One region of the Runella sp. genome, then DNA from elsewhere that is predicted to be linked to it. Evidence: riboswitches for the same ligand, from Rfam matches in the RefSeq annotation. Region 1 holds a riboswitch; the other holds the start of a gene.
The links. A riboswitch is a leader RNA that binds a small molecule or an ion and turns the genes downstream of it on or off. The one in region 1 is predicted to bind thiamine pyrophosphate.
Positions count from the first base shown of each region.

Region 1 (5,512 bases):
AGAAGTAAATACAGTGATAAGGTATTTTTGTCAGGGTGAAAAAAACAGTTTTTGCCCTGACAAAAAGGATGGTCGGGTTGTGAGCAACCCTCCACACGAGACTTGCCTATGAAAGCCTGAAATTCTTATTGAGTGTAATTCCTAACTGCTTAGACCACCGTTGAAGAATTGGTTCTTCAAGTTGTTTCTCGCGATATTCATCAGGGTTCATGATAGGAATTCCGTATACGATAGGATAATAACGCCGGCAGTCTGCGCATGTAAGCAGCCCTTCAATAATGTTTTGGTCAGCGTCTTGCTTAATGATTGTCAACGAGAGATCCTGTTTGTCGAACGGGCAGCACAGTTTATGAATGAGTGTTGGTTTCATCGGATGTTGAGAAATAGTGATTGAATTGTTTTGTTGTTTCAAAAGGATCGGCTGATTTCATAATGGCAGAGATAAGCGCTACTCCGTTTATACCGCAGTCCTGCAGAAGGCTAATGTTTTCCAAAGAAATTCCGCCGGCGACGAAAACGGGCATTTCAGTCAGTTTTCGCGCTTGCCTTACTATTTCTTTCCGGACGATTTCACAGGAATCGGTTGATGAAGATGGAAACATTGAACAAAAAGAGACATAATCAAAAAAATGATCGTTGGCCCATTGAACGGTGGTCAGATCGTTGCCGCAGGTGACTCCTTTTAGAAAAGTCCTTCCGATGTTATTTTCAATTTGTTTTAATGTAGAACAGGGTTTATCAAAATGTACTCCGTCCAACATTGTTTCTTTTAACAACTTCCAGTCATTATTGATCAAAACGGGAACATGAAAGGGCCCGGCTAAGGCCATGATTTCGTTTATAAAACCAATTTTGTTTGACCGGATAGGCCAGTTGTCCCAAATCTGTATCGAACTGATCCCTGCGCTGAGAGCTTGGGTCAAGCGGGGCAATGTAAACGATGGATCCCAACTTGGGTCAATGACCAAATACACCCCGCCCGTTATTTTCTTGGTATTTTTCATGTCAATCCTTTGGTTAATCCGTCAAAAAAGGCCGCCCAGTAGGGGTCAGTTGGCGGTGGAATAAGGGGAGAAAACGTTCCGTGATCATGGATTTGAATGCCTTTCTCAATGGATGTAAAGCTGCCGACCTTGGTCGCTGAAATTCCTTCTTCATTTAATTTTCGAAGCAATCCGGCCGTTTTATCAGGCTTTACTGCAATGATCATGGAGCCTGCTCCAACAGAGTAGAAGGGGGCGATGTTGAAAAGTGCACAAACGCTTTTTGCAGCGTCTCCAATGGGCAGCAAATCAGCGTTTACTTCCAACCCACATTGAGACGCTACGGCCATTTCATATAGAGCACCCAAAATTCCGCCCTCGGTTACGTCGTGCATGGCCGTAACAGCCGGTCCTTCGTTTTCATTAAATGCGGCGGCAGTCAACCCTTCTTTGAGACTGCTCGTTTGGTAAAATAATTCAATGGCTTGTTGAAAAACTTCTGTTCCGCATTTATTCTTTACCGTATTTGGAAAGCTTCTTGCCAAAATGGATGTGGCAATCAGCGCGGCTTGTTTGGTCACGACGATGTCGTTGCCCGGTTGGGCAAATCGGCTGCACAGCATCTTGCCTTTCTCGGCCACTGCTATCATTGTACCGCCTCCGGCTATGGTCGAATCAATTCCTTTAAACCGACCCGTATGTCCTCCCGTAATGGCTACGCCGATGGTTTGGCAAAAAGTGTGAATGTGTTGCCAATACGTCTGAAAATCGGCCTCCGAAACGTGATTGGGAAGATTTAATATGAACTGAGCGTAGTGAGGTGCAATGCCGGTAGTGGCCATATCATTGGCCATGAGATGCACCGACAACCAAGCTGATTCTTCCAATCCAAGGCTCGGAATGTAAGAAAGCGGGTCGCTGGTAAGAGCCATCTCAAACCCGTTGGGTAAATCAATAATGGAAATGTCGGTGCCAAAACCGGGACCGACTTTTACCTCTTTGCGAGTAGTTCCGCAGAAAGGGTAAATGAGATTCTTGAAATCTTCGTCCGTGATTTTACCTGTCTCATTGTTTTTCATAACTTCTGTTTTAGGATGCTTTTAAACTTGGAAATTATGCCGGGCTAAACTTTTCAGCCCTTACAACAGCTTTACGTACAACCCAAAAAAATCGCCGTACGGAACGCTCCATTGCTGTACCGGGAACCACTTTGGCAGGCCTGTACACGTCCATTCAATACTGTATTCGCGGCCTTTGAGTGCTTCATCAATGACAGAAATGAGGTGATTGGGGGTGTAGAACGTAGCCGTAACGTAAAAGGGATTTTTTCCGAAAGCCTGCTGAATGCGGCGGCGGACTACCTTGGGAGAATTGCGGTTCATCATGCCAAATATAATGCCGTTTTTGCCCACCCGAGCCGCTTCACGAATTACCTTTACCGGGTCGCGGTAGTATTCAAAGGTCGTAATAAATGCCACGGCGTCGAAGGTGTGGTCTTTGAACGGCATGAAATGGGAGTCGGCCATGACCAGATCGCCCTTGAACAAATGCACTGCCTGCGCCAACATAAAAGGCGAAATGTCGCCGCCGGAAGCTTCAATGTCTATTTGATGCCACCATCGGGTAAAACGAGTGGTACCACACCCAAATTCCAGCAGGGTTTTGATGCGGGGATCTTTTTTTACAAGTTGCTCAATGACTTTCTTTTGCCACACTTCGGCTCGTTTGTAAGGCCCCTCGTACCATTGCTCGTAGGTATCGGTAAACTCCCGATTAAAAAACCACTCCTTGCGGTTTTGCCAGTTGGTCAGGTCTTTTTTGACGATTTCAAAGCTCATAGTTGAAGCATAAAAAAAGCCACATCTCCCCGAAAAAGGGAAATGTGGCTATGGATGATATGAATGATTTCAGTATGATGCATTTCCTACGCCGGTACTAACCGGTTCAGGTTCACGGGTATGATCTCAGCCTCACAGGAGGCACCCCGATGCCATTATTTTAGTGCAAATGTAAAGATTAATTTGACAGTTTTACAATTTGCCCTTTCGAACCAATGGCCCAGCAGGTATTGCCCGCACAAGCCATAGCGTGCAGCCCATTGGGTGCTCCGGAAAGTGGTTGCCACGTTTTCGCATTGTCTTTTGAAATACAGCTTCCTGCAGGACCTACGGCAATCAGTGTGCCGTTCTTTAATTTATAAACGGCTTCTTTGAGCCCTGCGGGGTTTGTAGGAGTACTGTTTTGCCACGTTTTACCGCCATCCTGTGTCAGGATAACATTTTCAAAGGCTTCCTTGTCGGCTTTGTAATCACCGCCCACTGCTATGCCGTGCATAGCGCCCCAAAAGTGTAAGCCAAAAATACCCGAAGAAGCATTGGCTTTCATGGGTGCATCGGTTACCTGCCACGTAGCGCCGCGATCATTAGAGCGGAATACACGAGCATGATCGGCACCGCCCGTTCCTACCCAAACATTTTTGCTGCCCTGTACCACCATGGTCGAATTACTGGCGGCAAAGGACGCTTCATTAGGCAAGTTGGCGGGAAGTGCAGTAGGGGAGAGACGTTCCCACGTTTTGCCGCCGTCGGCTGTTTTGAGCAGATATAAATGATTATCAATAGGATCACCGAAAATGAGACCGTTTTTTTTATCCCAAAAAGCAATTCCGTCCAGAAAAACGCCCTTTTGGTCAGTTGCCCATACCTGTTGCCACGTTTTGCCGGCGTCTTCGGTCCGATAAATACGTGCTTGCCCTTCCTCGGCCAGCCCTGCGCTGACGGCAACGGCGGTTTTTTCGTTCAACCCTTTAATTCCCCTAAAGTCCAGTTTTTCGGCACCGATTACCTGTAAAACTGTCCAATTTTCGCCGCCATTTACGGTGTACAAAACCGTACCTTTGGTGCCGCCGGCCCAGAGGACTTTTTCATTGATGGCCGAAATAGAGCGGAAATGAGATTCTGTACCGCTTGTTTGCGGAAGCCATTGGGCAAGCAAAAGAGAAGGAAGAAGGAGTGTGGAAAAAATAACAATGCGTAGAAACATTTGAGTGGGTATTTTGTCGTAAATAGTAAAAAGCAGCGTAAAGTTTGGGATAGCAGGCTATTTAAAATAAATTTGAGTTTATCACGTTTTTGTACGTCGAAACCTTCTCAACAAATATGCAAAAATTAATTTCAAAAACATTCCTTTTCGGCATCGTTGCCTTGTTGACCGGGTTGAATGCGTGTAAACAGGGAGATGTATCGTCGGGAGATGCTTTAGTGAATGACTTTCTCTCGGTCAACATGGATTATTGGTACTATTGGCGAGACAAAATTCCCGCAGGTGCGTTAGACAATAAGACATTGGCACCCGAGACCTATTTTAACTCACTGCTTTATACTTTCGATGCAACGGCCCGCCCTGACGGCGACCGTTTTTCACGTTTCCTGTCAAATGCACAGGAAACCGAATCTTCCTTATCGGGAGAAAGCAAAACGACAGGCGCGAGAATGGCTTTATACAACAGTAATAACACCATTGCGGGCTTTGTCATGTACGTATTTCCAGGCTCTCCTGCGGCAAAGGCAGGCATCAAACGCGGAGATATTTTTGCTAAAGTCACAGTGGATGGACAATTGGCTACGGTTGACAATTATACCGCGCTTTTTGCCGAAGGTACCAACTATATATACACCGTGGGACGTTATGAAAACAAGGCGTTTGTATCTGCCGATCAAACCAAAACGGTTGTTGCGCAGGCGTTGCAGGAAGATCCGATGTTGCTGGATACTGTGTACACCAAAGGCACGAAAAAAATCGGTTATTTGGTCTATAATCGGTTCTATTCAAAACCTAATAACAGCGATCAGCCTTTGTATGACCAAAAAATGGCTACCATTTTCGGAAAGTACAAAGCCGCAGGAATCAACGAATTTATTCTGGATCTGCGGTATAATGGCGGTGGATATACTTCCACGGCCAGAACATTGGGAAGTTTTATTGCCAAAGGCGTAACGGATAAGACCGTTTTCTCGCGCGATGAATACAACTCAAAAGCGACGCCTGACCTTGAGAAAAACCAAGGAAAAGAATTTAATCTCAATTATTTCCAACCCAAAACGGAAAATATTGGCGCAAACTTACAGCGCGTCTATGTTTTGGTCAGTAGCCGTACTGCTTCAGCCAGCGAACTGGTTATCAATGGATTAAAGCCTTTTATGGATGTATTTTTAATTGGTGATGTGACTGTTGGAAAAAACGTAGGGTCTATTCTGATCAAAGACAGTAAAAACCGATTCGCACAAGGCATGATGCCTATTGTGATCAAAGTTTTCAATTCGGCCGGACAGTCGGATTATACGGCAGGTTTTAAGCCAAATGTTCAAATTAAAGAAGATTTAAGCGTACCATTTTACGCCTTTGGCGATTTGAGGGAGCCGCTTTTGTCGGAAGCCTATTTTCAAATCACGGGCAATCGAAGTGCCCGTAGAGCTGTTTCAGAAACACCGGACAGCGACCGCCTTAAAATTGCGCCTTCGCTGATCGAA
Region 1 is NZ_OZ257252.1:6,696,028-6,701,539, forward strand. It holds gene ACQY73_RS28090 (Trm112 family protein) at 107-370, opposite strand; gene ACQY73_RS28095 (thiamine phosphate synthase) at 348-1,004, opposite strand; gene ACQY73_RS28100 (AIR synthase family protein) at 1,001-2,062, opposite strand; gene ACQY73_RS28105 (class I SAM-dependent methyltransferase) at 2,123-2,821, opposite strand; TPP riboswitch at 2,888-2,980, opposite strand; gene ACQY73_RS28110 (WD40/YVTN/BNR-like repeat-containing protein) at 3,000-4,025, opposite strand; gene ACQY73_RS28115 (S41 family peptidase) at 4,142-5,512, shown strand, end outside.

Region 2 (5,512 bases), 2.5 Mb from region 1:
TGGGCACTTTTCAGGATTTGTTGTTTGATGGAATCGCGGCGACTTTGGACGGTGTCACCCATTTCGATCAATTCAAATTCAAGGCGTAGTACAAGGTTTTTGTCTTTTGCGATCAATCGAAGAAGAAGCCTGTCTTTTTCTTTTTGTGGTAATTGAATAATTGCCTTTTTTAGTTCTTCCGGGATAGTCATGTTACAAACCTTTGTAATTTTTTTTCTTTTGGCGAACTTCCAATTGCTTGACTACAATGTCATAGATTCGCTCAAGATAAATAGGATTGGTGGAATAAAATTTATAACTGCGGTTGTAAGTGGCAGAATCGACTCCATATTTTTTAAACACCTGAAGCTTTAAGTGTTCAGTAATAATGGTGGAAGAGTCGAGAGAAGTCAATGCCAATCTTCCGACTCGGGCTTCTATAATATGAATATCCGTTAATATCTGAGCCATTTTTGCCTCTGACACCGTTCCTGCGGGAATATCAGGTTCGTCCTGACAGCCGAAAAGCAGAAACGAAAAGAGTGAAAAATAAATGAGGGTGCGGCGTATCATGACTGTTTTTTGTATTTTTGAGGTACTGAGCTACAAAAATACGCATGATTGAGCAATTTATTACTAAGATTCGTCAGTACGAGATTCGGATTCGAAAGGCCGTCAATGCTGACATGCGTGGGAGCTTTCGGTCAGTTTTTAAAGGCTCAGGGGTAGAATTTGCTGATTTACGTGAATACCAATACGGCGACGATGTACGTACCATCGACTGGAACGTATCGGCCAAAGGCCACGGAACATTTGTGAAGATCTTTCGTGAAGAGAAAGAGCAAACCGTTTTTTTTATTTTAGATGTAAGTGGTTCTCAGCAGGTAGGGCATCTGAATCATTCAAAGCTGGATACTGCCAAGGAAATTTGCGGCGTGCTGGCTTTGTCGGCCATTCAGGAAGCGAGCCACGTAGGTTTGTTGTGTTTTTCGGACCAAAAAGAAAAATACATTCATCCCTCCAATGGCATGAAACATGGCTATGAATTGATAACAGAACTGTATAAATTGAGGCCGCTGTCGTCGAAAACCAATCTTGCCGAAGGGATTTTGTTTACACTCAACGTGCTCAAGCGGCGGAGTGTAGTGATCTTTATCTCCGATTTTATTGATAAAAACTACGAACATAACCTACGGGCATTGGCACGTAAACATGATCTGGTCATGGTGCATCTGCTCGACCGCCGCGAGACTGATTTGCCTCGTTTGGGTATCATCCCGGTGGTTGACCCCGAAACCAAGCGTACAATCTGGGTAAATGCGTCTTCGCTGTGGTTTCGTAAACGCGTACGCGAGGATTTTGCTCAAGTGGGAAAACAAATTGAGCAGTTTGCCCGTCAAAATGATATTAACTACGTAGCCATTGATTCCCAACAGGATTATGTAGAGCCATTGGTCAAACTCTTTCGAATTCGTCGTAAGAAATAGACATGCCGCCCCAACATCTCGCAACTCATCGTACATATAAGTGAAAAAATACCTTCTTTTTTTGTGCTTGTTTTCTTGGAAACTAAGCGCCCAAGATTTAGATACCCGTCTGCTCCAAAACGTCTATGGCTCAATCCAACCGACCAATGTAAACACTGAGAAATTTTTATCTTCTACGGCAAAACCGTTGAGCTTGGCGCTGCCCGCAGGTTTATTGATTGTGGGTTTTTCAACGAAAGATAAAAAATTGCAACAACAGGGTTGGCAGGCATTGGGAGGGTTTTTGATTGGAACAGGAATTACGCAAGCCACTAAAAGGATAGTGTTGAGAGACAGACCTTTCATTGAACATCCTACGCTTTTTGCGGCACGAATTGAAGGAGAGGAACCGCATTATTCTTTTCCGTCCGGTCACACGACTGTGGCATTTTCGACGGCTACTACCTTGGCCATTAATTACCGAAAATGGTATGTTATTGTACCTGCTTACGCTTGGGCGGGAGCCGTTGGTTATTCGCGGATGCGATTGGGCGTGCATTATCCGAGCGATATTTTGGCAGGAGCCGTAACAGGTGCGGCAAGCGCGTGGTTATCTTACAAAATTCAACAGAAATGGTTGGATAGAAAGAAGCGAAAATCTCCGAACTAAAACATATTTGTTTTTTTGTAAAGTTATCCTCTACCTTTGCAGTCAATTCCGGCGCGCGGAATTTTTACATAAATGGGGTGCCCTAACATGACGGGCTGAGATTATACCCTTAACACCTGAACCGGGTAATGCCGGCGGAGGGAATCAGAAATGCAAAAGATTACATCTTGGTTTTTGGCCGTGGCAACGGGAGTGTTGCTGTACGTGCCTGCACTTGCCCAACTATCTGTGTCGGGTAAAATCGTTGACGCCGAAGACGGCACACCGCTGCCGGGTGCTACGGTTCGGGCGGGAAGTTTTCGGGGAACGGTGACAAATGAAAAAGGCGAATTCTCGCTGAAAAATCTTCCAAACAATGCTGACGCCGTTGAGATTTCATACGTAGGATATGAAAATAAAAGCATCTCTATTTTAGATTTGCAGTCAGAAACCAACCCTATTCAATTAAAACGCAGCACTTTCACTGCCGATGAAGTCGTCATTAATGCCACACGGGCCAATCAAAATTCGGGTGTTGCTTTTACGAATGTGGGAAAACTTGAATTGAGTAAACAAAATCTGGGGCAAGACCTGCCGGTTTTGCTCAATTTTACCCCTTCACTTGTTACAACTTCAGATGCGGGAGCGGGCGTTGGGTATACAGGATTACGTATTCGCGGTACCGATGCAACACGTATCAATGTGACTATCAACGGAATACCGTACAACGATGCGGAAAGCCAGGGAACCTTTTGGGTGAATATGCCCGATTTTGGTTCTTCGGTGAGCAGTGTACAGATTCAACGCGGCGTAGGAACTTCTACCAACGGTGCGGCGGCTTTTGGCGCTACTGTTAACATAAACACCAACGAATTCAGAAAAGAAGGTTATGCCGAGATCAACAATTCGTTCGGCTCGTTCAATACGCGCAAGCACACCGTTTTAGCAGGAACAGGTTTGTTGAACAACCGATTTACGTTGGATGCACGTTTATCAAAAATTACTTCTGATGGATTTATTGACCGAGCCAAATCAGATTTGGGTTCTTTTTACCTGTCAGGGGCCTATTTTGGGAAGAAAAGCTCAATTCGTTTGAATGTATTTTCGGGTAAAGAAGTAACCTATCAGGCGTGGGAAGGAATTCCGGAAGCGCGTCTAAAGGGAGATAGAGAAGGAATGCTGGCCTATATAGACCGTAATGGGCTCAATGAACGCGATGCCCAAAATCTACTGAATTCTGACAGTCGCAAGTACAATCTGTATTTATATGACAATCAAACAGATAATTATCAACAAGACCATTATCAACTGATCTCGTCGCATGTGCTCAACAAAAACTGGACATTCAACCTTAATGGATTTTTGGTGAAAGGCCACGGGTACTATGAACAATCGCGCGATAACGATAAGTTAAGTAACTATAAGCTTCCGTCGGTAATTGTAGGCGGTGACACTATTACCCGCAGTGATTTGATTCGGCGCCGTTGGTTGGATAATTCATTTTACGGAACCACTTTTTCGTTAGATTACAACAGCTTCAAAAAGTTGACCGCTAATATCGGCGGCGGCTGGAATCAATACGACGGGAATCACTTTGGTGAGGTGATTTGGGCGCGTTATGCAGGAACCGGCAGTATTCGTCAACGCTATTATCAAAGTGTGGGGTTGAAGACGGATTTCAATGTATACGGAAAAGCCTACTATCAACTAACCGATAAATTGAATATTTTTGCCGACTTACAGCTTCGTAAGATCGGTTACTTTATCAAAGGTGATGACAACCAGCAGCGGCAGCAATTGCACGATGTTAATTACTCCTTTTTCAACCCAAAAGCCGGTTTAACGTATCAGGTTTCAGAAAGCAGCACCGCTTTTGCTTCCTTTAGCTTGGCGCATCGCGAACCCAATCGCGATGATTTTACAGAATCTACCCGGCAGATTCAGCCCAATCCTGAAGTATTAAGGGATGTTGAAGCGGGCTATCGTTTCCAAAAAGGCCGCGTCGCGGCTTCGATCGGTGGTTATTACATGGATTACAAAAACCAATTGGTTGTATCAGGGCAGTTGAATGATGTGGGAAATGCTATTAAAATCAACGTTCCTGAAAGCTACCGCGCAGGCATTGAGTTGGAGTTTGGTGCACAATTGAGCAAACAATGGAAATGGAACGCCAACGCCACATTCAGCAAAAATAAGGTAAGAAATTTTACGGAGTATATTGTTGATTATGACGACGAAAATGGCGGTTACCAAACCACTAACCACGGCAATTCAGACATCGCTCTTTCGCCCAACGTAATTGTAGGAAGTCAACTCATTTATGCACCGGTAAAGAATCTGGAAGTAGCGTTATTGACGAAATACGTAGGGAAACAATACCTCGACAATACCTCCAACGAAAACCGCCGTCTGGATGCGTATTTTACCAATGACGTTCGGTTGATCTACCGCATTAAACCCAAATGGATGAATGAAATTACGGTAAGTGCGTTGGCTAACAACGTTTTCAATGAATTATACGAATCTAACGGATACACATACAGCTACATTTACGGAGGTCAAACCACCACCGAAAACTTTTATTATCCGCAGGCAGGACGTAATTTTCTGGTGAGTGTGGGGTTGAAGTTTTAGTATAGGTTAACGTTGGCGAGGTTCCAAACCTTGCCGACGTTTTTTTTCTACATCCACCCTGCAAACACCTGCTTTGCGTAAGCTAAATCACGTTGATGCGCTTCTACAGGTTTGATGGTATTGGGCGATTGTGCTTCGAGACATTGTTCCAATACGATTAAAGGTTTAACTTTCAACGCCTGTAATTCACGCGCCAGCCGTGGATAATCAATGTCGCCTTCACCGAAGGTTTCAGCCCAAATAGTATTGACGGACTGTCGAATGTGCAATTCAACCACACGTTTACCGTACATTTTCACCACGTCAAAAAGTGCCACCTGCGAGTTGCCGGCACCGCGATACACCCAATGCACATCCAGGCAAAATCCTACATTTTTGGGGTCAGTGTTTTGAAGCATGTGATGAAACTCACGCTCTCCGGCGCGCAACTCTACATCATGTGTATGATAAGCGAGCGTTACGCCACGCTTGCGAAGTTCGCTGCCTAAAAATTCAAGGTTCTTGACCTGCTCAATCAGTTGTGCATCGTTTTTGATTTCGTTGCCGGCGCCCCATTTTAATGGATTAGGATTCGATACCAATATTTTTAAACCCAACGGTTGGGCTGCTTCGGCAATGGCTAACGCCGTTTCGATGGAGCGTTTTCCTTCGGCGGCGTCATGTAATACGCTTCCTACGTAAGCAGAAGGCATGCTGAGATTGTGTTTTTTGAGCAGCGGACCCAGTTTTTTTACTTCTTCAACGTTGGAAAAACTGGGCTCATAGGCCGTTAAACCTGATTTTA
Region 2 is NZ_OZ257252.1:4,148,297-4,153,808, reverse strand. It holds gene ACQY73_RS17760 (hypothetical protein) at 1-191, opposite strand, end outside; gene ACQY73_RS17755 (DUF4296 domain-containing protein) at 193-552, opposite strand; gene ACQY73_RS17750 (DUF58 domain-containing protein) at 597-1,466, shown strand; gene ACQY73_RS17745 (phosphatase PAP2 family protein) at 1,507-2,115, shown strand; TPP riboswitch at 2,179-2,275, shown strand; gene ACQY73_RS17740 (TonB-dependent receptor) at 2,266-4,728, shown strand; gene ACQY73_RS17735 (sugar phosphate isomerase/epimerase family protein) at 4,776-5,512, opposite strand, start outside.
Region 2: another riboswitch for thiamine pyrophosphate. It lies ahead of ACQY73_RS17740 (TonB-dependent receptor); the one in region 1 lies ahead of ACQY73_RS28105 (class I SAM-dependent methyltransferase).